Regions from separate parts of the Streptomyces sp. NPDC045678 genome, predicted to be linked through region 1. Evidence: riboswitches for the same ligand, from Rfam matches in the RefSeq annotation. Region 1 holds a riboswitch; each other region holds the start of a gene.
The links. A riboswitch is a leader RNA that binds a small molecule or an ion and turns the genes downstream of it on or off. The one in region 1 is predicted to bind cobalamin.
Positions count from the first base shown of each region.

Region 2: another riboswitch for cobalamin. It lies ahead of cobN (cobaltochelatase subunit CobN); the one in region 1 lies ahead of AC07DO_RS23075 (ribonucleoside-diphosphate reductase subunit alpha).
Region 3: another riboswitch for cobalamin. It lies ahead of AC07DO_RS31405 (CoA-acylating methylmalonate-semialdehyde dehydrogenase); the one in region 1 lies ahead of AC07DO_RS23075 (ribonucleoside-diphosphate reductase subunit alpha).
Region 4: another riboswitch for cobalamin. It lies ahead of AC07DO_RS04495 (ABC transporter substrate-binding protein); the one in region 1 lies ahead of AC07DO_RS23075 (ribonucleoside-diphosphate reductase subunit alpha).

Region 1 covers NZ_JBWKJS010000006.1:443,942-451,589, reverse strand. The annotation lists gene AC07DO_RS23095 (carbon starvation CstA family protein) at 1-2,021, shown strand, start outside; gene AC07DO_RS23090 (CstA-like transporter-associated (seleno)protein) at 2,039-2,215, shown strand; gene AC07DO_RS23085 (DUF3311 domain-containing protein) at 2,360-2,629, shown strand; gene mctP (monocarboxylate uptake permease MctP) at 2,626-4,272, shown strand; cobalamin riboswitch at 4,379-4,501, shown strand; gene AC07DO_RS23075 (ribonucleoside-diphosphate reductase subunit alpha) at 4,633-7,050, shown strand; gene AC07DO_RS23070 (ribonucleotide-diphosphate reductase subunit beta) at 7,050-7,648, shown strand, end outside.
Region 2 covers NZ_JBWKJS010000004.1:228,931-236,578, forward strand. The annotation lists gene AC07DO_RS15715 (hypothetical protein) at 1-142, opposite strand, end outside; gene AC07DO_RS15720 (hypothetical protein) at 336-527, shown strand; gene AC07DO_RS15725 (histidine phosphatase family protein) at 549-1,199, opposite strand; gene AC07DO_RS15730 (amidohydrolase) at 1,305-2,561, shown strand; gene cobN (cobaltochelatase subunit CobN) at 2,607-6,236, opposite strand; cobalamin riboswitch at 6,274-6,405, opposite strand; gene AC07DO_RS15740 (cobalamin biosynthesis protein CobG) at 6,526-7,648, shown strand, end outside.
Region 3 covers NZ_JBWKJS010000010.1:63,908-71,555, reverse strand. The annotation lists gene AC07DO_RS31415 (enoyl-CoA hydratase/isomerase family protein) at 1-102, opposite strand, end outside; gene AC07DO_RS31410 (acyl-CoA dehydrogenase family protein) at 99-1,271, opposite strand; gene AC07DO_RS31405 (CoA-acylating methylmalonate-semialdehyde dehydrogenase) at 1,277-2,776, opposite strand; cobalamin riboswitch at 2,988-3,167, opposite strand; gene AC07DO_RS31400 (SCO0607 family lipoprotein) at 3,227-3,565, opposite strand; gene AC07DO_RS31395 (helix-turn-helix transcriptional regulator) at 3,716-4,732, opposite strand; gene AC07DO_RS31390 (RidA family protein) at 4,860-5,255, shown strand; gene pstS (phosphate ABC transporter substrate-binding protein PstS) at 5,320-6,480, opposite strand; gene AC07DO_RS31380 (SDR family oxidoreductase) at 6,619-7,389, opposite strand; gene AC07DO_RS31375 (acyl-CoA dehydrogenase family protein) at 7,386-7,648, opposite strand, start outside.
Region 4 covers NZ_JBWKJS010000001.1:1,023,550-1,031,197, reverse strand. The annotation lists gene AC07DO_RS04510 (metallophosphoesterase) at 1-219, opposite strand, end outside; gene AC07DO_RS04505 (ABC transporter ATP-binding protein) at 371-1,165, opposite strand; gene AC07DO_RS04500 (FecCD family ABC transporter permease) at 1,162-2,157, opposite strand; gene AC07DO_RS04495 (ABC transporter substrate-binding protein) at 2,271-3,326, opposite strand; cobalamin riboswitch at 3,393-3,579, opposite strand; gene AC07DO_RS04490 (VOC family protein) at 3,587-4,033, opposite strand; gene AC07DO_RS04485 (helix-turn-helix domain-containing protein) at 4,038-4,901, opposite strand; gene AC07DO_RS04480 (HAD family hydrolase) at 5,117-6,262, shown strand; gene AC07DO_RS04475 (alpha/beta hydrolase family protein) at 6,338-7,315, opposite strand; gene AC07DO_RS04470 (hypothetical protein) at 7,414-7,648, opposite strand, start outside.

The DNA.
Region 1 (7,648 bases):
TCGGCTCGTACGCCGTCGCGTACCGCTTCTACTCCAGGTTCATCGCGTACAAGGTCCTGAAGGTCGACAAGAAGCGGGCCACCCCGGCCGAGCGGCTCGACAACGGCATCGACTTCCACCCGACCGACCGCCGGGTGCTGCTCGGCCACCACTTCGCGGCGATCGCGGGCGCGGGACCGCTGGTGGGGCCGGTGCTCGCGGCCCAGATGGGGTACCTGCCCGGCACCATCTGGATCATCGCCGGCGTGATCTTCGCGGGCGCCGTGCAGGACATGGTCGTGCTGTTCTTCTCGACGCGGCGCGACGGCAAGTCGCTCGGGCAGATGGCGCGCGAGGAGATCGGCCCGGTCGGCGGGGCCGCCGCGCTGCTCGCCACCTTCGCCATCATGATCATCCTGCTCGGGGTGCTCGCGCTCGTCGTCGTCAACGCGCTCGCCGCGTCTCCGTGGGGCACCTTCTCCATCGCGATGACCGTCCCGATCGCCCTGCTGATGGGCTTCTACCTGCGGGTGCTGCGGCCGGGACGGGTCAGCGAGGTCTCGCTGATCGGCATCGCGCTGCTGCTGCTCGCTCTCGTCGGCGGGCGCTGGGTCGCCGAGTCGTCCCTCGCGGACACCTTCACGCTGGCGCCGTCGACACTGGTCGTCTGGCTGGTGGCGTACGGGTTCATCGCCTCGATCCTGCCGGTGTGGATGCTGCTCGCGCCCCGCGACTACCTCTCCACCTTCATGAAGATCGGCACGATCGTGCTGCTCGCGCTCGGCGTCGTCGTCACCCTGCCGACGCTGAAGATGGACCCGGTGACCGACTTCGCCTCGCGCGGCGACGGGCCGGTCTTCGCGGGCTCGCTCTTCCCCTTCGTCTTCATCACCATCGCCTGCGGCGCCCTGTCCGGCTTCCACGCGCTGATCTCCTCGGGCACGACGCCGAAGATGATCCAGAAGGAGACGCAGGTCCGCATGATCGGCTACGGCTCCATGCTGATGGAGTCGTCGGTCGCGGTGATGGCGCTCGTCGCGGCGTCGATCATCGACCCCGGCCTGTACTTCGCGATGAACGCGCCGGCGGGAGTCGTCGGCGACACCGTCCAGGAGGCGTCGAAGGCCGTCGCCGGCTTCGGGTACGCCATCTCGCCGGCCGACCTGGCGCAGGCCGCGAAGAACGTCGAGGAGTCCTCGCTGCTCTCGCGCACCGGCGGCGCGCCCACGCTCGCGGTCGGCGTCTCGGAGATCTTCTCGAAGGTCACCGGCGGCTCGATGCGGGCCTTCTGGTACCACTTCGCGATCATGTTCGAGGCGCTGTTCATCCTGACCGCGCTCGACGCGGGCACGCGCGTGGGCCGCTTCATGCTGCAGGACATGCTCGGGAACGTCTACAAGCCCTTCCGGAGGATGAGCTGGAAGCCCGGGCTCGTGTTCACCAGCGCCGTCGTCACGGCCCTCTGGGGTTACTTCCTGTGGGTCGGCGTGCACGAGCCGCTCGGCGGGATCAACCAGCTCTTCCCGATCTTCGGCATCGCCAACCAGCTCCTCGCCGCCGTCGCCCTCGCCGTCTGCACCACGCTGCTCGTGAAGTCCGGGCGGCTCAAGTGGGCCTGGATCACCGGCATTCCACTCGTCTGGGACGCGACGGTGACGCTCACCGCGAGCTGGCAGAAGGTGTTCTCCAGCGACCCGCGCGTCGGCTTCTTCCAGCAGCGCGCCAACTACCAGGACGCCATCGACGACGGCAAGATCCTGCCGCCCGCCAAGACCATGGACGACATGCACACCGTCGTCACCAACTCCACGGTGGACGGCGTTCTTTCGGCGGCGCTCGCCCTGCTCATCGTCGTCGTCATCGTGGACGCGGCACGGATATGCATCAAGCACGTCCGCGACCCCGCGGCGTCACGGCTGAGCGAAGCGCCGTACGTGGAGTCGAAGTTGACGGCTCCGGCGGAGCTCTTCGCGACCCGGGAGGAGAAGCAGGAGGAGAAACGGGAGGAGAAGCGGGAGGAGAAGCGGGAGGTGGCGCCGTGACGTGGCTGCTGCGCGGCATGCGCTGGATGCGCTGGTACGTACGGGAAATGACCGACGAGTCGGCGTACGAGCGGTACGTGGCGCACGTACGGAAGGAGCATCCGGCGGCAACCGTCCCCAGCCGCCGCGCATTTGAGCGCATGCGGACGGAGCGGGAGGAGTCGGACCCGCGCCGGGGCTTCCGCTGCTGCTGAACAGGCGACTGAGCAGGCAACTGAGCAGGCAACTCACGACAACGCGACCCGTCCGTTATCCGGACAGGGGTTCCATACAGCGAGACTGTGGCTTAGATTTCCCGCACGTTAAGCATGGGATAAGTGAGGGAACGGAGCCGCGATATGTCAGATGCGCCTGAAGTGAACAGACCGGTGGTCACACCGGTCCGCGTGGTCATCGCAGCCTGCCTTGTCGCGCCCTTCGTGGCAATGCTCTGGGTGGGGTCGTACGCGAAGATCGACCCGACCTTCATCGGCATCCCGTTCTTCTACTGGTACCAAATGCTCTGGGTGCTCGTCTCCACGGCGCTCACGATGATCGCGTACAAGCTGTGGCAGCGTGACCAGCGCGCCCGCAAGGCCGCGCAGGCTCATGGGGGTGCCGGAAAGTGACCACACTCGCATCGGGCGGCGTCAACGGCGTCGCGCTCGGCGTCTTCGTCTTCTTCTTCCTCGCCGTCACCGTCATGGGCTTCCTGGCCGCCCGCTGGCGCAAGGCCGAGAACGAGCAGAGCCTCGACGAATGGGGCCTCGGCGGCCGCTCGTTCGGCACCTGGGTCACCTGGTTCCTGCTCGGCGGCGACCTGTACACCGCCTACACGTTCGTGGCCGTCCCCGCGGCGATCTACGCGGCGGGCGCGGCCGGCTTCTTCGCCGTGCCGTACACGATCCTTGTCTACCCGCTGATCTTCACCTTCCTGCCGCGCCTGTGGTCGGTCTCGCACAAACACGGCTACGTGACCACGTCGGACTTCGTGCGCGGGCGCTTCGGCTCCAAGGGCCTCTCGCTGGCGGTCGCCGTCACCGGCATCCTCGCCACGATGCCGTACATCGCGCTCCAACTGGTCGGCATCCAGGCCGTCCTGGACGTCATGGGGATCGGCGGCGGCCCCGACACCAACTGGTTCATCAAGGACCTGCCGCTGCTGATCGCGTTCGCGGTGCTCGCCGCGTACACCTACTCGTCGGGGCTGCGCGCGCCCGCGCTGATCGCGTTCGTGAAGGACGGTCTGATCTATCTCGTCATCGCCGTCGCGATCATCTACATCCCGATCAAGCTCGGTGGCTTCGACGAGATCTTCCAGGCGGCGAACGAGAAGTTCTCGGCGGCGAACGACGCGGCGGGCAAGCCCGTCGCGGGGCTCGCGCCGGGCGAGGCCGGGCAGTGGACCTACGCCACGCTCGCACTCGGCTCCGCGCTCGCGCTGTTCATGTACCCGCACTCGATCACGGCGACGCTCTCCTCCAAGAGCCGCGACGTGATCCGCCGCAACACCACGATCCTGCCGCTCTACTCGCTGATGCTGGGCCTGCTCGCGCTGCTCGGCTTCATGGCGATCGCGGCCGGGGTCAAGGTCGAGAACGGCCAGCTGGCCATCCCCCAGCTGTTCGAGGACATGTTCCCCGACTGGTTCACCGGTGTCGCCTTCGCCGCCATCGGCATCGGCGCGCTCGTGCCCGCGGCGATCATGTCGATCGCGGCCGCGAACCTCTTCACCAGGAACATCTACAAGGACTTCATCAAGCCGGAGGCGACACCCGCGCAGGAGACCAGGATCTCCAAGCTGGTCTCGCTCCTGGTGAAGGTGGGCGCGCTCGTCTTCGTCCTCACCATGGACAAGACGGTCGCGATCAACTTCCAACTGCTCGGCGGCATCTGGATCCTGCAGACGATGCCCGCGCTGGTCGGCGGCCTGTTCACGCGCTGGTTCCACCGCTGGGCGCTTCTCGCGGGCTGGGCGGTCGGCATGGTCTACGGAACGGTCGCCGCGTACGGCGTCGCGTCGCCGACGCAGAAGCACTTCGGCGGCTCGTCCGACGAGATCCCGGGCATCGGCGAGATCGGTTACATCGGCCTCACCGCGTTCGTCCTGAACGTCGTCGTGACCGTGGTCCTGACCTTCGTCCTGAAGGCGCTGAAGGCGCCCGAGGGCATCGACGAGACGTCTCCCGAGGACTACACGGCGGACGCGGGCGACCCCGGCGTCATCGAGGAACTGCCGCCGGCCACGGTGGGGGCACCGGGCGGGCACTGACCCTTCCCTGCGTACGTCATGCGGGCCGCCGGAGAAATCCGGCGGCCCGTTCTCGTGCACTCCGACACAAGATATGGGGCTGTCACCCAGACCCAGCACAAGATGTATGCTCGTGCTCGCTGTCGCCGCAGGGGAATCCGGTGCAAGTCCGGAACTGTCCCGCAACGGTAGACGTGTACGCATTTGACGTGCGCGGAGTCCGAAGACCTGCCGGCAGTGCACCCGTGCCGTCCGGCCCGGGTGCCGACCGTCCGGGCCTCGTGGAATGGGCCGGTGGACGCGGTACGCCGCCCTGCCCGGGTGCGCCCGTGTGTGCCATCCCCTCCCCCAGGCCCAGAGCCGAGCGAGGGAGAGCTCCACGTGACCATCGCGCCTGCCGAACCTGCGTCAGCGCCGTCACCGCCGACTGCCGAGGGTACCGACGCGCCGGGGACCGCGCTGCTGCGCACCCTGACCGACCTCACCGCCGACCTCCCCGACGCCGACCCCGGCCGGGTCGCCGCCGCCGCGCTGCGCGGCCGTTCGGCCCGGGCCGACGAGGCGGAGCTGCGGACCCTCGCCACCGAGGCGGCCGCGGGACTCATCTCCGAGGACCCGGCGTACTCGAAGCTCGCCGCCAGGCTGCTCACGCTCTCCATCGCCGCCGAGGCCGCCTCCCAGGGCGTGCGCTCCTTCACCGAGTCGATCGCCGTCGGCCACCGCGAGGGCCTGATCGCCGACCGCACCGCCGACTTCGTGGGCGCCCACGCGGCTCGCCTCGACGCGCTCGTGGAGACCGCGCTCGCCGACGGCGCCGACTTCCGCTTCGGCTACTTCGGCCTGCGCACCCTGCACAGCCGCTACCTGCTGCGCCACCCCATCACCCGCCAGGTCATCGAGACCCCGCAGCACTTCATGCTGCGCGTCGCGAGCGGCCTGGCGGAGACCGCATCCGATACGAAGACGGGCAGCACCCGCGCCGTCGACGAGGTCGCCGCGCTGTACGGCCTGATGAGCCGCCTGGACTACCTGCCGTCCTCGCCGACGCTCTTCAACTCCGGCACCCGCCACCCGCAGATGTCGTCCTGCTACCTCCTCGACTCCCCGCAGGACGAGCTCGACTCCATCTACGACCGCTACCACCAGGTCGCGCGGCTCTCCAAGCACGCCGGCGGCATCGGACTCTCGTACTCCCGCATCCGCTCCCGCGGTTCGCTGATCCGCGGCACGAACGGGCACTCCAACGGCATCGTGCCGTTCCTGAAGACGCTGGATGCCTCGGTCGCCGCCGTGAACCAGGGCGGGCGGCGCAAGGGCGCGGCCGCGGTCTACCTGGAGACCTGGCACTCCGACATCGAGGAGTTCCTGGAGCTGCGCGACAACACCGGTGAGGACGCGCGCCGCACGCACAACCTCAACCTGGCGCACTGGATCCCCGACGAGTTCATGCGCCGGGTCGCCGCCGACCAGCAGTGGTCGCTGTTCTCGCCCTCCGACGTGCCCGAGCTCGTCGACCTGTGGGGCGACGCGTTCGACGCCGCGTACCGCACGGCGGAGGCCGCCGGGCTCGCGAAGAAGACGATGTCGGCCCGGGACCTGTACGGCCGCATGATGCGCACCCTCGCGCAGACCGGCAACGGCTGGATGACCTTCAAGGACGCCGCCAACCGCACCGCCAACCAGACGGCGGAGCCCGGCCACACCGTGCACTCCTCCAACCTGTGCACGGAGATCCTGGAGGTGACGGACGACGGGGAGACGGCCGTCTGCAACCTCGGCTCGGTCAACCTCGGCGCGTTCGTCGACCCGGCCGCGCAGGACATCGACTGGGAGCGCCTCGACGCCACCGTCCGCACCGCGGTGACCTTCCTCGACCGCGTCGTCGACATCAACTTCTACCCGACCGAGCAGGCGGGCCGCTCCAACGCCAGGTGGCGCCCGGTGGGCCTCGGCGCGATGGGCCTGCAGGACGTCTTCTTCCAGCTGAGGCTCCCCTTCGACTCCCCCGAGGCGCGGGCGCTCTCCACCCGCATCGCCGAGCGCATCATGCTCGCCGCCTACGAGACCTCCGCCGACCTCGCCGAACGCAGTGGCCCGCTGCCCGCCTGGGAGAAGACCCGCACCGCGCGCGGTGTGCTGCACCCCGACCACTACGGCGTCGAGCTGACGTGGCCCGAGCGCTGGGCGGCGCTGCGGGAGCGCATCGCCGCGACCGGCATGCGCAACTCGCTGCTGCTCGCCATCGCCCCGACCGCCACCATCGCGTCCATCGCGGGCGTCTACGAGTGCATCGAGCCGCAGGTCTCCAACCTCTTCAAGCGCGAGACGCTGTCCGGCGAGTTCCTCCAGGTCAACGCCTATCTGGTGGAGGAGCTGAAGCGGCTCGGGATGTGGGACGCGCAGACCCGCGAGGCGCTGCGCGAGGCGAGCGGCTCGGTGCAGGGATTCGACTGGATCCCCGCGGAGGTCCGCGCGCTGTACCGCACGGCGTGGGAGCTCCCGCAGCGCGGTCTGATCGACATGGCCGCCGACCGCACCCCGTTCCTCGACCAGGCACAGTCGCTCAATCTCTTCCTGGAGACGCCGACCATCGGCAAGCTCTCCTCGATGTACGCGTACGCCTGGCAGCGCGGCCTGAAGACCACGTACTACCTGCGCTCGCGCCCCGCGACGCGCATCGCCCGCGCCGCCGGCGGCTCTAACGCCGCGGCCACCACTCCCGTCCCCGCACAGGCCACGGCCGAAGACGCCGTCGCCTGCTCCCTGGAAAACCCCGAGTCCTGCGAGGCCTGCCAGTAATGAGCTCCACCACCCACAGCGAGAAGAACCTCCTCGACCCGGGCTTCGAGCTGACCCTGCGCCCCATGCGCTACCCCGACTTCTACGAGCGCTACCGGGACGCGATCAAGAACACCTGGACCGTCGAGGAGGTCGACCTCCACTCCGACGTCGCGGACCTCGCCAAGCTCAGCCCCGGTGAGCAGCACATGATCGGCCGTCTCGTCGCGTTCTTCGCGACCGGCGACTCGATCGTCTCCAACAACCTGGTGCTGACGCTCTACAAGCACATCAACTCCCCCGAGGCGCGGCTGTACCTGAGCCGACAGCTGTTCGAGGAGGCCGTGCACGTCCAGTTCTATCTGACGCTGCTCGACACCTATCTGCCCGACCCGGAGGACCGCGCGGCGGCCTTCGACGCGGTCGAGGAGATCCCCTCGATCCGTGAGAAGGCCGAGTTCTGCTTCAAGTGGATGGACTCGGTCGAGAAGCTGGAGCGTCTCGAGACGCAGGCCGACCGCCGCCGCTTCCTGCTCAACCTCATCTGCTTCGCCGCGTGCATCGAGGGGCTCTTCTTCTACGGTGCCTTCGCGTATGTCTACTGGTTCCGCAGCCGCGG
Region 2 (7,648 bases), on a different contig from region 1:
GGTCGTCGATCTGGCCGGTGTTGATCAGCGCGACCACGGGTGCGTTGTGCGAGTTCTCGTGCGTCTCGTCGGCGTGTGCCGTGCCGGAGCACAGGACGGCCGGTGCGGCCGCCACGGCTGCGACCAGAGTCCAGCGGGACATCTTCTGCACCCAATTGCCGTTCACTGCGGCCTCCTTGGAGCGTGTGCGTGACGAGCCGTCGGTCGCGGCCCGCTCACCGGATGTAACCCGGACGCGCTCGGGAAGTCACCGATCGTCACCGACGATCATACGAACGGGTTGTCGCCTCCCGTCGCCCGAATGACCCAACCCTCCTAGCCCGTGAGGCTGTTGCATGTTCCGTCACGCCCTGGCTCTCGCCCTCGTCGCCCTCGCCGCTGCCGCGGGACCAGCTCCGGCGGCCACCGCCCCGGCGAATCCCGGCCCGCTGCCCCTGCCGCTTCCCGTCGCCGACACCCTCATCAACGAAGGGGTCTCGGTCGAGGGGCCGCTGATCAACAACGTCGGCCTGCCGACCGTGTTGTGACAGGGGCTCAAGGACAGGACCTCAGTCGCGGAGCTCCGGCGGGAAGCCGGTCCAGCGCAGGTCCTCGGGCAGGTGCCGCATGTCGTTGTAGAGCACCAGCGCGGCGGGGCGGCCCGGGGTGTAACGGATGACCGTCAGGGCCGCGTTGCCGTGGTTCAGACCGAGCCAGCGTGCGGGCGGGGCGTCGAGTGCGGCGCGGACCAGCCAGGCGGTCAGGAAGTTGTGCGTGACGACGAGTTCGTGGCGCGGTGTGTCGCCGGGGACGGGGCCGGTGAAGCGGGCCAGCGCCTCGGCGGCGAGTGCGGGGCCGTTCTCGCGTTCCGCCGCGGGGAACCCGGCCAGGCGCTCCAGTGTCGCGTCGGCCGTCTCGGGAGGCAGTTCCTCCTTGCGCGGGACGTAGGGGATGTAGTCGCCCGCCGGGGCCGAGCGGACCAGCGGGGCGTCGCCGTCGAGGCCGTCGGATATCAGGACCGCGGTCTGTTCGGCCCGGGGGAGCGGCCCGTGGTGGATCGCCGCGAACGGGATGCCGCGGAGTCGCTCGCCGAGCAGGGCGGCCTGTCTGCGGCCTTTCGGCGTCAGCCCGCTCTCGTCGGGCGTGGCCTCGCCGTGCCGGGTGAGGTAGAGGTGGCGGGCGGACGTCACGTCGGCCGCACCGGGCGTGGGAGTGATCATGGGGGCAGGGACGCCCCCGTGTCCCGCGCCGGTTCCGCCCACCCCGTACAGACCCCAGGAAAGCCGTACGTAAGGTGGCGGGACACCACAGAAGAGGAGCGTGACATGTCCGCCGCCGAACGGAATTCCTCCGCCCTGCTGGGCCTCGACGCCATCAAGGGTGACCTCGCCGCTCTCTACCGCGATCTGCACGCCCACCCCGAACTGTCCTTCGCCGAGCACCGCACCGCCGCCGAAGTCGCCCGCCACGCGTCGTCGTACGGGTACGAGGTCACGACCGGTGTCGGCCGCACCGGCGTGGTCGCCGTCCTGGAGAACGGTGCGGGCCCGACCGTCCTGCTGCGTGCCGACTTCGACGGGCTGCCCGTGACCGAGCGCACCGGACTGCCGTACGCGTCCGTGAACGACGGTGTGATGCACGCGTGCGGGCACGACATGCACGTCACCTGCCTGCTGGGCGCGCTGAAGCTGCTCGCGGACGCCCGCGCCGGCTGGTCGGGCCGGATCGTCGGTGTCTTCCAGCCCGCGGAGGAGGTCGCGAAGGGCGCGCAGGCGATGGTCCGGGACGATTTCTACGCGCGGTTCGGCGTGCCGGACGTCGTGCTCGGGCAGCATGTCGGGCCGCTGCCCGCCGGGATGGTCGGCGCGCACCCCGGGCCCGCCTTCGCCGCGACCGACTCCCTGCGCGTGCGGATGTTCGGCAAGGGCGCGCACGGTTCGCGGCCCGAGGCGTCGATCGACCCCGTGGTGATGGCCGCCGCGACCGTGATGCGGCTGCAGACGGTCGTGTCCCGGGAGATCTCCGGCGCCGAGACGGCCGTGGTGACCGTCGGCTCGCTCCAGGCGGGCACGAAGGACAACATCATTCCCGACGAGGCCGAGCTGAAGATCAACATCCGGTCGTACACGCCCGAGGTCCGCGCGAAGGTGCTCGCCGCCGTCGAGCGCATCGTCAAGGGCGAGGCGGCCACGGCGGGCGCGGAGCGGGAGCCCGAGATCACGGAGATCGACACGTTCCCCGTGCTCGACAACGACGCCGACGCCGTGGCGAAGACGATGGCCGCCGTCGGCGCGGTGCTCGGGGAGGACCGTGTCTTCGATCCCGGGCCGGTCACCGGCAGCGAGGACGTCGGATACTTCGCGACCTCCGCCGACCGCGAAGTGCCGCTCTGCTACTGGCTGTTCGGCGGCGTCGACCCGGCGGAGGTCGCCGCGGCCCAGAAGGCGGGCACCTTCGAGCGGGACATCCCCTCCAACCACTCACCGTTCTTCGCGCCGCTGATCGAGCCGACCCTCACCACCGGGGTCACCGCGCTGACCGTGGGCGCGCTGGCATGGCTGGGCGGCCGGCCGTCGCAGTGACGGCCGGCCGCGACAGGCCGACGGGGGGCCGGTGGTGACGGGGCCTCAGCCCTCGTCGCCGCCGTCCTCCAGGTTGCCCTCGGTCTCCAGGTACGCCTGCCGCAGCGCCTCGAGCACCGCGGGGTCGGGCTTCGCCCACATGCCGCGCGACTCCGCCTCCAGGAGACGCTCCGCGATGCCGTGCAGGGCCCAGGGGTTGTTCTCCTGGAGGAACTGACGGTTCGTCGGATCCAGGACGTACGTCTCGGTGAGCTTGTCGTACATCCAGTCGGCGACGACGCCCGTCGTGGCGTCGTACCCGAACAAGTAGTCCACCGTGGCGGCGAGTTCGAAGGCGCCCTTGTACCCGTGGCGGCGCATCGCCTCGATCCACTTCGGGTTGACCACGCGGGCGCGGAAGACGCGGCTTGTCTCCTCGACCAGCGTGCGCGTGCGGACCGTCTCCGGGCGGGTCGAGTCGCCGATGTACGCCTCCGGGGCGGTGCCCCGCAGCGCACGCACGGTCGCCACCATGCCGCCGTGGTACTGGAAGTAGTCGTCCGAGTCCGCGATGTCGTGCTCGCGGGTGTCCGTGTTCTTCGCGGCCACCGCGATGCGCTTGTACGCGGTCTCCATCTCGGCGCGGGCCGGGCGTCCTTCGAGCCCGCGGCCGTAGGCGTAACCGCCCCACACCGTGTAGACCTCGGCGAGGTCCGCGTCGGTGCGCCAGTCGCGGGAGTCGATGAGCTGGAGGAGACCCGCGCCGTACGTGCCCGGACGCGACCCGAAGATGCGGGTGGTCGCCCGGCGCTCGTCGCCGTGCTCGGCGAGGTCCGCCTGGGCGTGGGCGCGGACGTAGTTGCGGTCGGCGGGCTCGTCCAGGGAGGCGGCGAGCCGCACCGCGTCGTCGAGCAGACCGATCGTGTGCGGGAACGCGTCGCGGAAGAAGCCCGAGATGCGCAGCGTCACGTCGATGCGTGGGCGGCCCAACTCCTCGTACGGGACGGCTTCCAGGCCCGTCACGCGGCGCGACGCGTCGTCCCAGACCGGGCGGACGCCGAGCAGCGCCATCGCCTCGGCGACGTCGTCGCCCGCGGTGCGCATCGCGCTCGTGCCCCACAGGGACAGGCCCACGGAGGTGGGGTACGCGCCGTCGTTGTCCTGCTTGTACCGCTCCACCAGCGAGTCGCCCAGCGCCTGGCCCGTCTCCCACGCGAGGCGGGAGGGGACGGCCTTCGGGTCGACCGAGTAGAAGTTGCGGCCGGTCGGCAGGACGTTGACCAGACCGCGCAGCGGCGATCCTGACGGGCCCGCCGGGACGAAACCGCCGTTCAGGGCGTGCACGGCGTGGTCGAGCTCGGCGGTGGTCGCCGCGAGGCGCGGTACGACCTCGCGGGCCGCGAACTCCAGGATGGCGGCGACCTGTTCGCCGTGGTCCGCGGCCACGGAGGCCGCGGCAGCCGGGTCCCAGTCCGCGTCGTCCATCGCCTGGACCAGCGCGCGCGCCTTGTCCTCGGCCTCGTCGGCCGTCACGCGCGTCGCCGCCGACTCGTCGAGGCCCAGCGCCTCGCGCAGACCCGGCAGCGCGGTCGTGCCGCCCCAGATCTGGCGGGCGCGCAGCACCGCGAGGACGAGGTTGACGCGGTCGGCGCCGGCCGGCGGATTGCCGAGGACGTGCAGACCGTCACGGATCTGCATGTCCTTGATCTCGCAGAGCCAGCCGTCGACGTGGAGCAGGAAGTCGTCGAAGCCGTCGTCGTCCGGGCGCTGCTCCAGGCCCAGGTCGTGGTCGAGCTTCGCGGCCTGGATGAGGGTCCAGATCTGCGCGCGGATCGCCGGAAGCTTCGCCGGGTCCATGGAGCTGATCTGCGCGTACTCGTCGAGGAGCTGCTCCAGGCGTGCGATGTCGCCGTAGGAGTCGGCGCGCGCCATCGGCGGCACCAGGTGGTCGATGAGCGTGGCGTGCACGCGGCGCTTGGCCTGCGTGCCCTCGCCCGGGTCGTTGACCAGGAAGGGGTAGATCAGCGGCAGGTCGCCGAGCGCGGCGTCGGGGCCGCAGGCCGCGGAGAGGCCCGCGTTCTTGCCGGGCAGCCACTCCAGGTTGCCGTGCTTGCCGAGGTGGATCATCGCGTCCGCGCCGAAGCCGTTGTCGGCGGCGGGCGCCGCGATCCACCGGTACGCCGCCAAGTAGTGGTGGGACGGCGGCAGATCGGGGTCGTGGTAGATCGCGATGGGGTTCTCGCCGAAGCCGCGCGGCGGCTGGATGAGGATGAGCAGGTTCTCGCGGCGCAGCGCGGCGAGCACGATGTCGCCCTCCGGGTCGCCGCCCTGACCCACCCTGGAGCGGTCGAGGAACATCTCGCCGGGCGGCGGGCCCCAGTGCTCCTCGACGGAGTCGCGCAGCTCCCGCGGCAGCGTCGCGTACCACCGCTTGTAGTCGGCGGCCGGGATGCGCACCGGGTTGGCGGCGAGCTGCTCCTCGGTGAGCCAGTCCTGGTCGTGGCCGCCCGCGTCGATGAGCGCGCGGATCAGCTCGTCGCCGTCACCGGAGACCAGGCCGGGAATGTCGGCCTCGGGGCCGAAGTCGTACCCCTCGGCGCGCAGCCTGCGCAGCAGCTCCACGGCGGACGCCGGGGTGTCGAGGCCGACCGCGTTGCCGATGCGGGAGTGCTTCGTCGGGTACGCGGAAAGCACCAGGGCGAGGCGCTTGTCGGCGGCCGGGATGTGCTTGAGGCGCGCGTGGCGTACGGCGATTCCGGCGACGCGGGCCGCGCGCTCGGCGTCGGCGACGTACGCGGGAAGGCCGTCCTCGTCGATCTCCTTGAAGGAGAAGGGGACGGTGATGAGGCGGCCGTCGAACTCCGGCACCGCGATCTGGCTCGCGGCGTCCAGCGGAGAGACGCCCTCGTCGTTCTCCTCCCAGGCCGAGCGCGACCCGGTCAGGCAGAGCGCCTGGAGGATCGGCACGTCGAGGCCGGTCAGGGCGCCCGCGTCCCACGACTCGTCGTCGCCGCCCGCGGAGGCCTCGGCGGGCTTGGTGCCACCGGCGGCGAGGACGGTGGTCACGATGGTGTCGGCGGCGCGCAGCGCGTCGATCAGCTCCGGCTCGGGGGCGCGCAGTGAGGCCACGTACAGCGGCAGCGCCCGGGCGCCCGCGTCCTCGATCGCGCCGCACAGCGCGTCCACGAACGCGGTGTTGCCGCTCATGTGGTGGGCGCGGTAGTAGAGCACCGCGACGGTCGGGCCCTCGACGCCGGCGCGGGCGGTGCGCTCCAGCGGGCCCCACGACGGGGCGGGCGCGGGCGGCTCGAAACCGTGGCCGGTGAGCAGCACGGTGTCGGAGAGGAAGCGGGCCAGCTGCTCCAGGTTCGCGGGGCCGCCGTGCGCCAGGTAGGCGTGCGCCTCGGCGGCGATGCCGACGGGCACGGTCGAGGAGGCCATGAGCTGGGCGTCGGGTGCCTGTTCACCGGTGAGCACGACCACGGGGAGGCCGGTGGCGAGGAGCTGGTCCAGGCCGTCCTGCCAGGCGCGGACGCCGCCGAGGAGACGTACGACGACGAGGTCGACGCCGTCGAGGAGCGGGGGCAGCTCCGCGAGGTCGAGGCGGGACGGGTTGGCGAACCGGTAGTCGACCGGGCCTCCCGCCGCGCGGGCGCTGAGCAGGTCGGTGTCGGAGGTCGACAACAGCAGAAGCATGCGGGCGCAGGCCTTCCTCGGGGTGTCCGCGCCCCGGGTGGTCGTATGGACGGCAGGAGTTCCTGGCTCGCCCCACGCGGGTGGGGCTCACAGTGGCGGGACCGCGCCGGATTCGCACCGGGCTTCCTCCTTCGGGTCCTGGTGGACCCACGCCGTCGCTGGCGTCGACGGACTTGGTAGCCCGCCGCCTGCATAGTAAGTCCTGCCCGGGGTGCGCGGTGCGGCCACCTGCCCCGGCGGTCCGGCTCGGGAGGCGACCGGCCTGATCCGCGTGGGTATGCTCGCCGCCATGCCGCCCACCTCAGCATCCTCCCCAGACCAGGGCGAATCCCCCATACGTGACCGGGGCGACGCCTGCCCCGGAGCCCTGCGCCTGCACCGCGCCGACGACGGCCTTCTGGCCCGACTCCGGCTGCCCGGCGGGCTTTTGACGGGACGTCAGGCCGAGGTTCTCGCCCTCGCCGCGGAGCGGCTGGCCGACGGCAACCTCAGCATCACCTCGCGCGGCAACGTCGAGCTGCGCGGGCTCGGCGAGGCGTGCGGCGGCGAACTCTCCGCGCTGCTCGCGGACGCGGGTCTGCTCCCCTCGGAGCGGCACGAACGCGTCCGGAACGTGGTGGCGTCCCCGCTCGCGGGAACCGACGGAGTCGGCCACGCCGACGTCCAGTTGTGGGCCCGTGAGCTGGACGGACTCCTCTGTGCCGAGGAGTGGACGACGGAGCTTTCCGGCCGCTTCCTCTTCGTCCTCGACGACGGGCGGGGGGACGTGGCCGGGCTCGGCGGCGATGTGACCTTGATCGCAGAATCGGGCGGGACGGCGGTGGTCGCGCTGGGAGGCCTCGCCTTCCGGGTCCCCGGAACCGACGCCCCACGCGCCGCGCTCGCCGCCGCGGAGGCTTTCCACGCGGCCGCGGATGCCGCGGGCAACGGGGCCTGGCGGGTGACCGAACTGCCCGCGGGCCACTTTGTCGACCTGGCCGGGGCGCTGGAGCGGGCGGGCGTGGAGGGTGAGCGGATTTGGCCGGGGGGCGAGGCCGGGGGCGGTCTGCCGTGGTCCGGTGCCGAGGGCGAGCGGGCTGGGTCGGGTGCCGTGGGCCGGGGCGGGTCGGATGCCGTGGGCCGGGGTGGCCTGGCGTCCGGTGTCGAGGGCGAGTGGAGCGGGTCGGAGGGCGTGGGCCGGGGTGGTGTGCTGCTGCCGCCCGGGGGTGAGGGTGTGCGGACTCGGTCGGGGGGCGTGGGGCGAGAGGGGGCGCCGGTGACTGGTGTCATGGGTCGTGCCGTGTGCGTTCGCGCTCCGCTCGGGCGCGTCAGCGTCGGGCAGTGGCGGGCCCTCCTGCCGCTTCCCGCGGACGAGCTCCGGGTCACCCCGTGGCGCGGCTTCGTGATTCCCGGCTTCGCCGACGAGGCGGCGG
Region 3 (7,648 bases), on a different contig from region 1:
CATGGCGTGGGTGAGGGCGTTGAGGGACTTGGGGCGGTTGAGGATCAGGTGGCCCGCTCGGCCGTCGACGTACGTCTGCACAGCGTCCCCGGCCGCCGTCATCGGACGGCCTCGATCAGTCCGCGGGCCACGATCAGGCGCATGATCTCGTTGGTTCCTTCCAGGATCTGGTGGACCCGCAGGTCCCGGACGATCTTCTCGATGCCGTACTCGCTCACATAGCCGTATCCGCCGTGCAGTTGCAGGGCGCGGTCGGCCACGGAGTACCCGGTGTCGGTGGCGAAGCGTTTGGCCATGGCGCACAGCTGCGGGGCACGCGGATCGTCCCGGTCGAGCGCGTCGGCGGCCTGGCGCACCAGCGCGCGGGCGGCGGTCAGCTCGGTGGCCATGTCGGCGAGCCGGAACCGCAGCGCCTGGGCGTCCAGGAGGGACGCGCCGAACGCCTCACGGTCGGCGAGGTGGGCCAGGCTGCGGTGCAGTGCGCTCTGGGCGCCGCCCAGGGAGCAGGCCGCGATGCCGAGCCGCCCGCCGTTGAGGCCGCTCATGGCGATGCGGAAGCCCTCGCCCTCGTCACCGAGGCGCCGGTCGGCCGGCACGCGCACGCCGTCGAGGATCACTTGGCGGGTGGGCTGGGCGTTCCAGCCCATTTTCCGTTCGTCGGCGCCGAAGGCGAGGCCGGGGTCGTCCCGTTCGACGACGAACGCGGAGATGCCGCCGGGGCCCTGCTCGCCGGTGCGGGCCATGACGACGTACACGTGCGAGGCGCCAGCTCCGGAGATGAACTGCTTGACGCCGGTGAGGACATACGTGTCGCCGTCGCGTTCGGCGCGGGTCCGCAGGGCCGCGGCGTCCGAACCGGCACCCGGCTCGGTGAGGCAGTAGCTGCCCAGCGACGCGGCGGTGCACAGGTCCGGCAGCCAGCGGGCGCGCTGCTTCTCGTCGCCGTACCGGTCGATCATCCAGGCCACCATGTTGTGGATGGAGAGGTAACCGGCGATGGAGGGACAGCCGGTGGCGAGGGCCTCGAAGACGAGGGTGCCGTCGGTGCGGCCGAGGCCCGAACCGCCGTGCTGCTCGCGTACGTAGACGCCACCGAGGCCGAGTTCGGCGGCCCTGCGCAGCACGTCCACGGGGAAGTGCTTGTCGCGGTCCCAGGCGACGGCGTGCGGTGCGAGGTGCTCGTCGGCGAAGTCGAGCGTGACCTCGGCCAGGGCGAGTTGGTCCTTGGTGAGGGCTGTTCCCGTCGGGGTCATCGGGGTCATCGGGGTCATCGGGGTCATCCCATCGTCGGGATGGTGAAGTTCGCGCCTTCCCTGAGCCCGGACGGCCAGCGCGAGGTGACGGTCTTGGTCCGGGTGTAGAAGCGGACGGCGTCGGGACCGTGCTGGTTGAGGTCGCCGAAACCGGACCGCTTCCACCCGCCGAAGGTGTGGTACGCCACCGGGACGGGGATCGGCACGTTGACGCCGACCATGCCGGCGCCGACGCGGCGCGTGAAGTCGCGGGCGGTGTCGCCGTCCCTGGTGAAGATGGCGACGCCGTTGCCGTAGGGGTGTTCGCTGGGCAGGCGCAGGGCCGCTTCGTAGTCCGCGGCGCGGGCCACGCAGAGCACCGGGCCGAAGATCTCCTCGCGGTAGATCCGCATGCGCGGTGAGACGCGGTCGAAGAGGGTGGCTCCGGCGAAGAAGCCGTTCTCGTGCCCGGGCAGGGTGAAGTCGCGTCCGTCGACGACGAGTTCGGCGCCTTCGTTGACGCCGATGTCCACGTAGCGGCGGACCCGGTCGAGCGCGTCGCGGCTGACCAGCGGGCCGAAGTCGGCCTCCGGGTCGTCGGAGCGGCCGATGCGGAGCGCGGCGACGCGTTCCTTGAGCCGGGTGACGAGCGCGTCGGCGGTCTCCTCGCCGACGGGGACGGCGACCGAGATGGCCATGCACCGCTCCCCCGCCGAGCCGTACCCGGCTCCGACGAGGGCGTCCACGGCCTGGTCGAGGTCGGCGTCCGGCATCACGATCATGTGGTTCTTGGCGCCGCCGAAGCACTGGGCGCGTTTGCCGTGCGCCGCGGCGGTGGCGTAGATGTGCGCGGCGATCGGGGTGGAGCCGACGAAGCCGAGCGCCTGCACCCGCGCGTCTTGCAGGAGGGCGTCCACCGCGTCCTTGCCGCCGTTGACGACGTTCAGGACGCCGGGCGGCAGGCCCGCATCGAGGAACAGCTCGGCGAGCCGGAGCGGCACGGAGGGCGCACGCTCCGACGGCTTGAGGATGAAGGAGTTGCCGCAGGCCAGCGCGGGGGCCGCCTTCCACAGCGGGATCATCGCGGGGAAGTTGAACGGGGTGATGCCGGCGGTGACGCCGAGCGGTACGCGCAGGGAGTGCACGTCGATGCCGGTGCCGGCGTTGTCGGTGAACTCCCCCTTCTGGAGGTGCGGGATCCCCGCGGCGAACTCGACGACTTCGAGGCCGCGTTGCAGGTCGCCGTGGGCGTCGGCGACGGTCTTGCCGTGCTCGCTCGAGAGCAGCCGTGCGAGTGACTCCCGCTCTCCTTCGACGAGTTGCAGGAACCGCAGCATCACGCGGGCGCGCCGCTGCGGGTTCCACTCGCCCCATTCGCGCTGGGCGGACTCGGCGTCGGCGATCGCCGCGGTGGTCTCCGCCCGCCCGGCCAGCGGCACATGTGCTTGTACGGTGCCGGAGTTGGGGTCGTACACGTCGGCGAAGAGCCCGGACGTGCCGGGCACGTGCTTGCCGCCGATGAAATGTGTCAGTTCACGGACCATGAGAGCCTGCTCTCGTCAGGTGAGTCCGGGGATGGCACGGCAGTCCGACGGCGCCACCGGATGAGGTGGGCGGGCGGTTCTGTCGTGGGACGCGAAGGCCTAGAAGCCGTCGTGGAGTCGGGCGCGGGCCGCGGCCTTCGCTCGCTTCGCCGGTTCACCTGGGTCGTGGGTACGGACCGGTGCCATGCGTGTCTGCTCCATCCTCGTGGACAACACGGAACACCCCGCGGCCGGTATCCTGACTCCCGGATCAGCGCGCGTTCTCCCGCCTTCCCGACGGGACTCGTCCGTCAGTGGCGTATCGCTCGGCGAGAACGCACTCCCCGGTCACAGTGGCGGGACCGCGCCGGATTCACACCGGCTTCCCTGCACCGCGGGCTCTGGTCACGAACATATAGTTGGACGTCCTAGTAAGTCCACCCCCACCTTTCGGCCTGGGTGGCGAGGCCGCTACTGGCCGTCCTTCAACTTGATGATCTTCCCGTTCTCGTCGAGCGTGTGATCGTTCCAGTACGTGTCCCACTTGTCCCCGACATGCTCGGGGACCTTGCCCTCCGGGTAGCGGGCGTAGCCCTTCGGCGGCTCCTCGCCGTCGGGCCGGCAGGCGGACCCGCCGCTGCCCACGTGCAGGACCGGATACTCTCCGCCGCCGCAGACCGCGTCCTCCATGGAACAGCCGGTCAGCACCGCGGCGGCCGCCGCACCCGCCAGCGCGAGCGCCGCGAAGGACCGCGCCGAGCGCCTGCCGGATGCGCGGAACGCGGGGCGAACTCGGATGCTGCTGCGCACAGTCGTCTTCCTCTCATCGGGTTACGCGTCCAGCGTGCGCGAGAGAAGGGGGATGAATCATGAGTACGCGTACTCAGACGTCGCCTCCCGACCCTGCGCCGCGCCACAGCTCCGGAGGACGACGTGGCCCTGCGGGGGGGGCGTGCACATCTACGGCGCCCACGAGCCCCCTGTCACCTGGGGCGAGGCGGGCGCTGCGTAGAGCGCGGCGATCGCGGCGGCGCGATCGCGCAGGGAGGTGCGGAGCCACTCCGGGGACAGCACTTCCGCGTGCGTGGCGAGCTGCCACAGGGCCCATTCGGCGTGCCGGGCGTCCTGGAAAATCAGGTGCAGCCGCGGTCGGCCCTCACCGAGGACGTCTTCTTCCTCGTCACGGACGGACAACGCGGTGGCCACCAGGTCCTTGCGTCGCTCCGGATCCACCCGCACCCGCACGGCGACCTGGTGGTCGCCGCCGTTCCGGAACTGCGTGTTGCGTTCCTGCCAGGCGCGGTCCAGGTCGACCGCGTCCGGTCGCTGCGCGGGTGCGTCGAGCGCCTCGGCCGCCAGCACGCGGGACAGCCGGTAGGTACGGTCGGCGCCGCCTCGCACGGCCAACAGGTAACCCTGGCCGCGTACGGTCACCAGGCCGATCGGGTCCACCGTGCGCCACTTCGCGGCCTGGCCCACCGCCGCGTAGTGGATACGCAGTTTGTGGCCCGCGAACACCGCGCGCCGGACCTCGGCGACGATCGGCTCGGGCAGTTCCTCACTGTCCGCTCGCCGTGCCAGGAGGTCCAACTCCGGGTCGATGAGCAGGCGTTGCGCCGCGCCCGCCGCAGCGCCCCGGAGGTTTTCGGGCAGTGCGTCGAACACCTTCAGCATCGCCGACGCGAGCGCCGAGTCGAGGCCGAAGAGCTGGGCGCCGCGCCGTGATCCGGCGACCAGCAGGGCGAGCGCCTCGTCGTGGTTCAGTCCGGTCAGCGCTGTCTGAAAGTCGGGCAGCAACGCGAACCCGCCGCGTCGGCCGCGTTCGGCGTAGACGGGGACACCGGCCGCGGAGAGCGCCTCCATGTCACGCAGCACCGTGCGGGTGGACACCTCAAGCTCGCGGGCGAGGGCGTCCGCCGTCATCCGGCCGCGCCGACGCAGGAGGAGCACCAAGGAAACCAACCGGTCGGCGCGCATACGAAAATCCTAGCGAAATACATGACTGGAGATGTCATGTATTGCTGGAAGGCTCCACCAGGCGAAGCGAACCGAAGTGAACCGAAGTGAACCGAAGTGAACCGAACCGAATGGAGCGAGCGGGACCATGGAACGAAACGCAGTCAACCCGGTGACCTGGTCGACGGAGATGGGCTTCAACCAGGGCGAGCTCGTCTCCGGGCACTCACGCACCCTGTACCTCTCGGGCCAGACCGCGATGAGCGGAGAAGGCAGACCCGAGCACGACGGCGACATGGCGGCGCAGCTGGCGCTGAGCGTCGACAACGTCAAGGCGGTGCTCGCCGAGGCCGGCATGTCCCTCTCGAACCTCGTCCGCCTCAACGTCTACACGACCGACGTCGACCTCCTCTTCCAGCACTACGGCGTGCTCGCCGGACAGCTCGCCGCCGCCGAAGTCGCACCGACCACCACGATGCTCGGGGTGACGCGCCTGGCGATCCCCGGCCAGCTGGTCGAGCTGGAGGGGACCGCGGTCGCCTAGGAGCGGCGGTGGGGAGGACGACGCCCGTCACGCGGTCCGGGGCCCGACGTACCCCCGGCTTCTCTCAGGAGAGCGTGTCCACCACGTCCCGTACCTGCCCGGCGACCGACTCCGGCAGCGGCGCGTAGCTCAGGCGTGACAGGTCCTTCTGCCCCACCTTGCTCGCCGTGTAGGTCAGGAACGACTTGAGGGCGGGCAGGGTCGCCTTCTGGTTCCCCTTGTCGCAGACGATCTCGTAGGTGACCTGGACGATCGGGTACGCGCCGGGCGTCGACGCGCCGTAGCGGAACTTCAGCTTCATGTCCTTGCCGGTGCCGGCGACCTGAGCGGCCGCGATGCCCGCCGACGCCGTCGCGGGAGTCGGTGCGACCGGGGCGGGCGCGCCGGTGTCGATGTTCACGGTCTTGATCTGGCGGGCCCGCGCGAAGGACAGCTCGAAGTACCCGATCGCGCCGACGCCGGAGGTCACCTCCGAGGCGACACCGCTCGACCCGCTCGCGGACGCGCCGCCCCTCCCCTGCCAGGACTTGGCCACGAGGTGGGGCCAGGCCGCGGGGGCCGCGCCCGCCAGGTAGGCCTGGAAGTTCTGCGTCGTGCCGGAGTCGTCGGACCGGTGCACGGGACGGATGGGCATCGACGGCAGCGCGGCGCCCGGGTTGAGCCGCCGGATCTCCGGGGCGTCCCACGCAGTGATCTTCTGGTCGAAGATCTTGGCGAGGGTGGGAGCGTCGAGCACCAGGTCGTCGACGCCGGGCACGTCGTAACCGATCGCGATGGGGCCGCCGACCATGGGCAGGTCGATGGCCCGCCCGCCCCGGCACACGTCCTTCGAGCGCTCGACCTCATCGGGCTTGAGCGCGCTGTCGGAGCCGCCGAACGCGGTCGCACCCCGCAGGAACTGCGCGCCGCCCGCGCCCGATCCGATCGGGTTGTACGCGATCCGCACCTTCGGGCAGACGCTCTGATAGTGCTTGATCCAGTACTTCATCGCGTTCTGCTGCGCGCTCGACCCGGTCCCCTGGACCCTGCCCGCGTCGGCACAGTCGATCCCGGCGACGGCGGCGCCGGCCTCGGACCCCGCGTCACCGTCCCCGCCGTCACCGTCGCCCCCGAGCCCCGCGACACCGCATCCCGTCAGTGACAGCGCCAGCAGCGCCGTGAGGGAGACCGCGGTGCGCGCTCCCCCTCCTTGGTGGTACGTACGTCCTGGACGTGGGCGTTGCAACGTTGTCCCCTCGGGGTACCGCGGAATGGATCTCGATCTGACGCGAAATGCTCGCACCCCCCGCCGAGCGGGCGGGTGACGCGGGGGCGAACATCGGGCGACTTCCTGCGGTACGGAGGGCGAGCGGTGAGCGGGGCGTTACAGCGGGCCACCCCCGAGGAGCTGGCCGCCGTCCACCACGAGGGTCTCCCCCGTGATCCAGCGGGCGCCCTCCCCGGCGAGGAAGGCCACGGCCTCGCCCAGATCCTCGGGTTCGCCGATGCGGCCGAGGGGCGTGGCCGCGGCGACCGCCGCCTCGTTCTCCTCCCACAGCGCCTCGGCGAGCTTGGTGCGGACCACTCCGGGGGCGATGGCGTTGACGCGGACCTTCGGGGCCAGTTCCAGGGCGAGTTGCTTGGTGAGATGGATGAGTGCGGCCTTGGAGACGTGGTAGATGCCGACGTCCTGGGCGACCGTGAGGCCGCCGATCGATGCGGTGTTGACGACGGAGCCGCCGTGCTCGCCCATCCACGTCTTCACCGCGAGCGACGTCCACAGGATCGGTGCCCAGAGGTTGACGTCCATCGTCTTGGCGAAGCGACCGTGGTCCTGGTCGACGACCGGGCCGTACGCCGGGTTCGTACCGGCATTGTTGACGAGGATGTCGAGGCTGCCGTACGTCGCGACGGTGTGCTCGACGCAGGCGCGCGCGGCGGCCTCGTCGGTGGCGTGGGCGCCGAACCCGGATACCCCGTCGCCGAGTCGGGCCGCCGCCTCCTTGGCGCGCTCCTCGCTGCGCGAGGTGACCACGACCCGCGCGCCGCGGTCGCGCAGCGCGGCGGCCGCCGCGAGACCGATGCCCCGCGAGGCGCCGGTGACGACGGCGACCTTCCCGGCCAGGGAGCCCTGACCGTCACGCGGCGCGCTCATCGGCCGCTCCGCTCGTTCTCGCGGCGGCGCAGTTCACGCAGCGCGATGGCCCGCTTGTGCACCTCGTCGGGGCCGTCCGCGAGCCGCAGGGTGCGCAGGTGGGCGTACATGCTGGCGAGCGGGAAGTCGTCGCTGACACCGCCGCCGCCGTGCACCTGGATGGCCCGGTCGACGACCTTGAGCGCGACCTCGGGTGCGGCGACCTTGATGGCGGCGATCTCCGTCCGCGCCTCCTTGTTGCCCACGGTGTCCATCAGGT
Region 4 (7,648 bases), on a different contig from region 1:
GGTCAGCAGCGGGTGCCGGGTGGAGAGGAGCTTGCGGGCCGCCTCGTACTCGGACGGGGTCGCGTGATCGGCGATGTCGCCGGTGGCTATGACGGCGTCCAGGTCGTACGGGAGGGTGTTCAGGTACTCCATCACGGCCCGGGTGCGGTCGACGCTGCGTCCGCCGTCCGCCGGTGTGGTGTCGATGTGGGTGTCGCTCAGGTGCGCGATCACGATCATTGGTGCGGCCCGCCCTCTTCCGTTGGTGCCTCGTGCGGTGCACGGCCGGTGCCTCGTGCGGTGCACGGCCGGTGTCTCGTGCGGTGCACGGCGCACTGTTCGTCCTCGTACGCGGTCAGTCTGCGTCGTCGCGCCGACGTGGTGAAACCCTTTATCCCCGTAGGGACCGCAGGAACCGTACCGACGGGTGCCCGTCGTCCTCCCCGAGCGTCACCACCGCCCGCACCCCGTACACCTCCGCGATCAGCTTCTCCGTGATGACCTCCGTCGGCGTGCCCGACGCGTACGCCGTGCCCTCCTTGAGGATCAGCAGGTGGTCGCAGAACATCGACGCCAGGTTCAGGTCGTGCAGGGCGATCACGCTCGTGACGGGGAGTTCAGTGACCAGGGACAGCAGGTCCAGCTGGTGCTGGATGTCCAGGTGGTTGGTGGGCTCGTCGAGGAGGAGTTCGCGGGGTTCCTGGGCCAGGGCGCGGGCGATCTGGACGCGCTGGCGTTCGCCGCCGGAGAGCGTGTGCCAGGCCTGGGCGGCGCGTTCGGTGAGTCCGGTGCGTGCGAGGGCCTCGCGTACGGCGTGTTCGTCGTGGGGCGTGGGGGTCGACCAGGCGCGGCGGTGCGGGATGCGGCCGAGGCGTACGACGTCCCGTACGGTCAGCTCGACCTGCGTCGCCGCGTGCTGCTCGACCACGGCGATCCGCCGGGCCACCGCGCGGCGGCCCGTGTCGGGCAGGGTGCGGCCGTCCAGGGTGACCACCCCGGACGCCGGGGCGAGGACACCCGCGAGGATCCGCAGGAGGGTGGACTTGCCGGAGCCGTTGGGGCCGAGGAGCCCGACGGTGGCGCCCGCGGGTGGGGCGAGGCTGACGCCGTCGACGATCAGTCGGCCGCCCGCTTCCCTGCTGACGCGGTCCGCTCGCAGGCCGGAGACGGTACTCGGAGAGGTCACGTCGCCCTCCGCGTCCGGTACAGCACCGCCACGAACGCCGGTACGCCGATGAGTGAGGTCACCACGCCGACCGGGACCTCCTGCGGGTCCAGGGCCGTGCGGGCCAGCGTGTCCACCCAGACCAGGAAGACCGCTCCGGCGAGCGCCGTGACCGGGAGGAGTCTGGCGTGGCCGGAGCCGACGACCGCGCGGGCCGCGTGCGGCAGGACCAGGCCGACGAAGCCGATGGCGCCCGCCGAGCTGACCAGCGCCGCGGTGAGCAGCGCCGTCGTGCAGAGCAGGACGAGCCGGGTGCGGGCCACGCGGACGCCCAGCGCCGCCGCGGCCTCCGGGCCGAACGCGAAGGCGTCGAGCGTACGGGCATGGCCGAGGCAGATGACGAGCGCGGCCACGAGCACCGCGCCGCACAGCCACACGTCGGTCCAGCCGACGCCGCTGAGCGAGCCGAGGAGCCAGAACAGCACGCCGCGCGTCGTCTCCGCGTCGCCCGCCGTGAGGACGACGAACGACGTGAGCGCGGAGAACAGCTGCATGGCCGCGACGCCGGACAGCACGACCCGGTCCGTGGTGTCGCCGAGGGTGTGGCTCAGGAGCAGGACGAGTGCGAAGGAGCAGAGCGCGCCCGCGAAGGCGCCCGCGGAGACGGACACCGCTCCCCCGCCGACCCCGAGGACGACGACCGCGACCGCTCCCGTGGACGCCCCGGACGACACCCCGAGCACGAAGGGGTCGGCGAGCGGGTTGCGGAGCAGGGACTGTATGACCGCCCCGCAGACCGCGAGGCCCGCGCCACAGACGGCGGCGAGCACGGTGCGCGGCATCCGCAGGTTCCAGACGATGCCGTCCCTGATCGGGGTGAGCGGGCTCTCGCCCCAGCCGAGGTGCGCGGCGACGGTGGACCACACGTCGGGCACGGAGATGTCCGCGGGGCCGATGGTGACGGCCACGGAGACGGAGAGGACGAGCGCGGCCGCTCCGGCCAGCCACAGCAGCGCCTGCCGGGCGCGGGCAGAGGTGGCGGCGGTGGGTGCGGCGGAGACGGCGGCCGGGGTGTCAGGAACAGTGTCGGCGGCGGCCCCGCCCCTCGTACCGGACGACGCCTTCCTCACTTGGCCAGCCCGAACTTCCGCAGCCCCGCCGCCACTTGCTCGATCCCGTCGACCGTGCGGATCGTGGGGTTCATGGCCTGGCCGCTGAGCAGGACGTACCGCTTCTTCTTCACTGCGGTGAGGTTCTTGGTCGCCGGGTTGGTCTCCAGGAACTTGATCTTCGCCGCGGCGCTCTCCGCGGACTGCGACTTGCGGGTGAGGTCGCCGATGACGAGGACGTCGGGGTCGCGGTCGGCGACGGTCTCCCAGTTGATCTGGGGCCATTCCTCGTGGGTGTCGTCGAAGACGTTCTTCGCGCCGAGTTCGCGGGTGATGATGCCGGGGGCGCCGCAGCAGCCCGCCATGTAGGGGGCGTCGGAGTTGGCGAACCAGTACAGGAGCTTCGTGTCGGAGGCGGCGGACGCGTCGATGTCCTCGGTGGCCTTCGTGACCCTGGCCTTGAGGTCCGCGACCAGCTTCTCGCCGCGCTTCTCCACGTGGAAGACCTTCGCCAGGTCGCGCACCTCGCCGTAGACGGTGTCCATGGTGAGGGTCTTGACGCGTTTGCCGTCGCCGCCGCCGTCGTTGTCCTTGCCCGCGCAGTCGCTGGGCGAGACGTAGACGGGCACGTTGAGCTCGTCGAACTTCGCGCGGTCGGCGACGCCGCCCTTGCCGACCGTGTAGAGGAAGGAGGCGCTGACGAAGTCGGGCTCCTTGGAGAGGACCTTCTCCAGCGAGGGGTAGCGGTCGGCGAGCCGCTCGACCTTCGCGTTGTCCTTCTCCAGGTTCTTCAGGACCGGGTCGGTCCAGGTGCCGGTGCCCACCATGCGGTCGGCGAGGCCGAGCGAGAGGAGGATCTCCGTGGAGCCCTGATCGAGGGAGACGGCCCGTTGCGGCGGCGCCGCGACCTTCGCCTCCTTGCCGCAGGAGGTGACCGTGACCGGGTAGCCGCCGGCGCTTCTGTCCGCCTGGTCCGCGGACCCCGCGGTCTTGTCCGTCGATCCGCCGCCGCATGCGGTGAGTGCGAGGAGGCAGGCACAGAGGAGGGCGGGTATACGGGCTTTCGAGGACACGTGATCCCTTGGGTGTCACGGCTCATACGCGGAGCCTGGCCTGCGTCGGACCCCCGCCGCCGGGTGAGCGGCCGGAGGGCGCCAGCAGGTCTTCGGACTCGGGGATCGGCCGGGCGGGGCGCCTTCCCGGGCGTCTCGCGACACCCAGTGGCCGTGGCCCCGCCCGTCCCCCCTCACCGCTGCGCGTCAGTTCCGGATTCGCACCGGATTCCCTGGCCCAGGTGTGGGTTTGACTGGCTTGCGCAAGTTATCACGCGGTTTTACGCGCCCGGTGCGGGCCTCGGCTCGCCCCGGTAGGTGCCGAAGGACCAGCGGTTGCCCTCCGGGTCCTCGATGCCGAATTCGCGGCTTCCGTAGGGCTTGTCCTCGATCTCGCTGATGACCTTCACGCCGGCGGCGACGAGTCGGCCGTACAGGTCGTCCACGTGGTCGGTGACGACGTAGGCGCCCGCGGTGCCGGGCCGCCCGCAGGTGGCCGCGTTGGCCGGGTCGTACGAGCCGAGCATGACGCCGCCGCCCTCGGGCCAGTCGAGCTGCGCGTGGGCGACGCGGCCCTCGTCCTCGTAGACGGCGGTCCGCAGGAAGCCGACGGTGCCGACGAGGAAGTCGATCAGGGCGGGCGCGTCCTGTGCCTGGAGGCCCGGCCAGACGGCCGGGGCGGGCGTGCTGAGCTGCTGTTCTGGTGTGGTGTTCCGGTTGGTGTCCATGGCTCTACTCTTCGCCCCGGCCGTGCGCCCCGGCTTGGATATTCCGGCACTCCTCGGCCAACCAGCCGGTCGGCGCCATCCCTGTGTACTGCTGGAAGTCGCGTACGAGGTGGGAGTGGTCGTAGTACCCGGTGTCGGCCGCGACCCGGGCGAGGTCCGGTGGCGCGCCCGCCGCGACCGCGCGGGCCACCGCGGCCTTGGCGTGCTGGAAGCGCATCAGGCGGGCCGCCTGCTTGGGGGTGAGCCCCGTCTCGGCGCGGAACAGCGCGGTCAGCCTGCGCTCGCTGAGCGCGACGTGCCGGGAGAGGCCGCCGAGCGTGCCCGCGCCCCGGTGCCTGGCCAGCCACGCCCAGGCCTCCGCGACCTCCGGGCGGACGGTTCCCGCGGTGTCCTCCGCCGCGGCCGCGCGCCGCCGCAGGTACGCCGAGAGGAGGGCGAAGCGGTCCTCCCAGCGGTCCAGCTCGCACAGCCGCTCGCGGATCGCGGCGGCCGGGTCGCCGAGGACGTCCGTGCCGTCGACGACGAGCTGCCCGGTGAGTCCGGCCGCGGGCAGGCCGAGGAGCGCGCGGGCCGCGAGGGGGTGCACGGCGAGCTGGATGCCGGCCTCGTGCTCGGGCTGTACGACGTAGGCGGGGCTCTGGTGCAGGCCGCCCACGACGATGTCGGTGCGCGTCGCGTCCGCGCCGGTCGCCCGGTCCGGGGTGCTGCCGGTGGCGATGGCGCCGTCCAGGGAGAAGATCAACGTCAGGTACGGCGAGGGGAGGCCCCGGTGCAGGCCGGGCCGCTGTCCCTCGGTGCGGTAGCCGACCGCGGAGACCACCATGCCGTCGGGTCCGGGCGCGGCCCGGACGAACTCACGGGAGTCCATGGCCCCAGTATGCGCCGCCGGATGCGACCCCCGTAGCGGATCACGCGCGACCACCCGGCCCGCGCGGAACCCCTCCGCTACCCGTGTTCACCTGCCTCATGCCCTCGCGCCACGGTGACTTCGATCATGGGAAATGTCGGGGCCGCCCCCTAGCATTGCGCGCCGCTCCGGTCGGGGCGCACATCGCTCGCAGGGAACGGCAGGGACGTAGAGACATGGCAGTACGGGCCAAGAACGTACGGACAAAGAGCAAGCTGGCCGTCATCGGCACCACGGGCGCGCTGGCCGCCGCCGTGCTCGCGGGCAGCGCCCTGTGGCCGACGGACGAGGCGAGCGCCTCCGACACCTCGGCGGCCACCGCCCGCGAGCTGTCCCACTGGCCGAAGCCCGTCGCGAAGCAGCTCGGCAAGGTCATCGCGGAGAACGACCACAAGGGTGCGTACGCCGTCTTCGACGCGGACAACACGACGTACCGCAATGACCTGGAGGAGTCGCTGCTGCCCTTCCTGGAGATGAAGGGCGTCCTCACCCGCAAGACCATGGACCGGTCCTTGAAGGTCATCCCCTTCAAGGACAAGGCCGGGCACAAGGAGAGCCTGTACAGCTACTACAACCGGCTGTGCGAGGTGGACGACCAGGTCTGCTACCCCTGGGCCGCGCAGATCTTCTCCGGCTTCACGCTGAAGGAGCTCAAGGGGTACGTCGACGAGCTCCTGGCGTACGAGAAGCCGATCCCCGCCGAGTACTACGAGGCAGGCAAGCTCACGAAGACCCAGGTGAAGCCGCCGGAGTTCTCGCGCGGCATGCGGCAGCTCTACAAGACGCTGCAGGCGCACGGCATCGAGGTGTACGTGGTCAGCGCGGCCAGTGAGGACCTGGTGCGCATGGTGCTCGCGGACCCGAAGTACGGCTACGGCGTGAAGCCGCAGAACGTCATCGGTGTCTCCATGCAGCTGAAGGACCGCAAGACCGGTGAGGTCACCAGTTCCCGCAAGGAGATCGCCGAGGGCCGCTTCGGCGAGAAGGACCGCGCGAAGCTCGCCGAGCGCGAGCTGACGCCGAACCTGTGGGCGCCGCTGACCTGGTACGAGGGGAAGCCCGCGGCGATCAACACGTACATCGACGAGTGGCGGAAGCCGATCCTGGCGGCCGGTGACACCCCGGCCAGCGACGGGCCGATGCTGTTCCACTCCGCCGATGTGGCGCACGGCGGCGTGCGGGTGTGGGTCAACCGCAAGGACGCGTACATGAAGCAGCTCGACGGAATGAAGAAGAAGAACGCGGAGCGTCAGCGCGAGCTGGGCCAGAAGGTGACCGCCGACAAGCGGTGGCTGACCGTCACGCCGGACCAGATCGGCTGACCGCTCAACGCGCGGAAGGCGTCGACCACTTGGGTGCGGTCGGCGTCGCGCAGGTTCCGCTCCAGGCCTGGCGGCTCAGATGCCGGTGTACGCGCGGTGGGCGGCGAGTGTTCTGGGGTGGGGGTGCTCTTCGGTCGTCCATGCCGCCACCCACTTGGCCAGCGCGCCGCCCGCTCGGGTCCAGGCGAAGTGGTCGAGTGGGGCGCCGGCCTCCTGGGTCGTGTAGTGGCGGCGGGTCAGCCGGGCCTCCGGGACCTTGGCCAGGAGGTGGTCCAGGGACGAGGCGGGGGCGTACGTGTCGTCGTCGACCGAGACCGCCAGGACGGGGAGGGTCAGCGTGGCGAGTGTCGATTCGTAGTCGAGGGCGGAGCCCTCGGCGCTGTAGCGGCCCGTCCGCACCTGTCGTGCCCAGTCGCGCATGACGCCCTTGGGCTGGTTGCCGCCGAACCCGAGCCGGGTGCCGGGCCAGCGGCCGAGCACGGTCGCCGTGCCGGCGATCAGGAGCTGCACCAGGAGCAGGCCCGCGCCGTGCAGCGGGGCGAACGCGCGGAACCAGACCGAGCCCGTGGCGATCACGGCCACCCCGTCCACGGCGGGGCGTCGCGCCGACGCCGCGTACACCAGGCCGAGCTGGCCGCCGAGGCTGTGGCCGAGCAGGTACAGGGGCGGTTCCGTGCCGAGTTCGTCGCGGATCGCGGCCACGACCGCCGGGAGGTCCTCCTCGACGATCGCCCGGTACCCGTGCCCCGCCGCACCCCGCCCCGCGGCGGACGATGTCGCCTCGCCCTGGCCGCGCAGGTCGACGGTGAGCACCGTCAGGCCCTCGTCGTGGAGTTGGCGCGCGAAGCGGCGGTAGAAGCGGGCGGGGACGCCCATCGCGGGGACCACGAGCACCGCGGGGGCGGGGGGCGGGCCCGGCGCGGGGCCCGAGCCGGACGGCAGGAAGCGTTCCGGCTCGGGGGCGCGGAGGGCGCGCACGGGAAGCCGCGTGCCGTCGGGGAGTTCGGCGGTCGTCAGGAGCGGCAGTTCGCCGGCGGGTTCCTGCTGGGTCATGGGGTTCAGCATGTCCCATCGCACAGGTGAACGCACGGGATCGCGCGCGGAACGGGGCACCTGGAAGGCCAATTCCCTCCAGGTGGCCCGCACTTGTGTCAGCGGCTGTACCGCATGAGCGCCCGCACCATGTGACAGGTGATGTCGGACGGCGGATGGATCCCGACGTCCTCCGCCATCCGCCGGATCGTGCTGTTCTTCGCCTGGTTCGGCAGATAGACGCCCGAGTCGAGCAGCGCTATGGCCAGCCGCATGGCCTTCAGGCGGCGGTTGTGGTTGACGTACCACTCGCGCGGGCGTCCGGCGGGCAGCGCCTTCTTCTCCAGCGGTGCG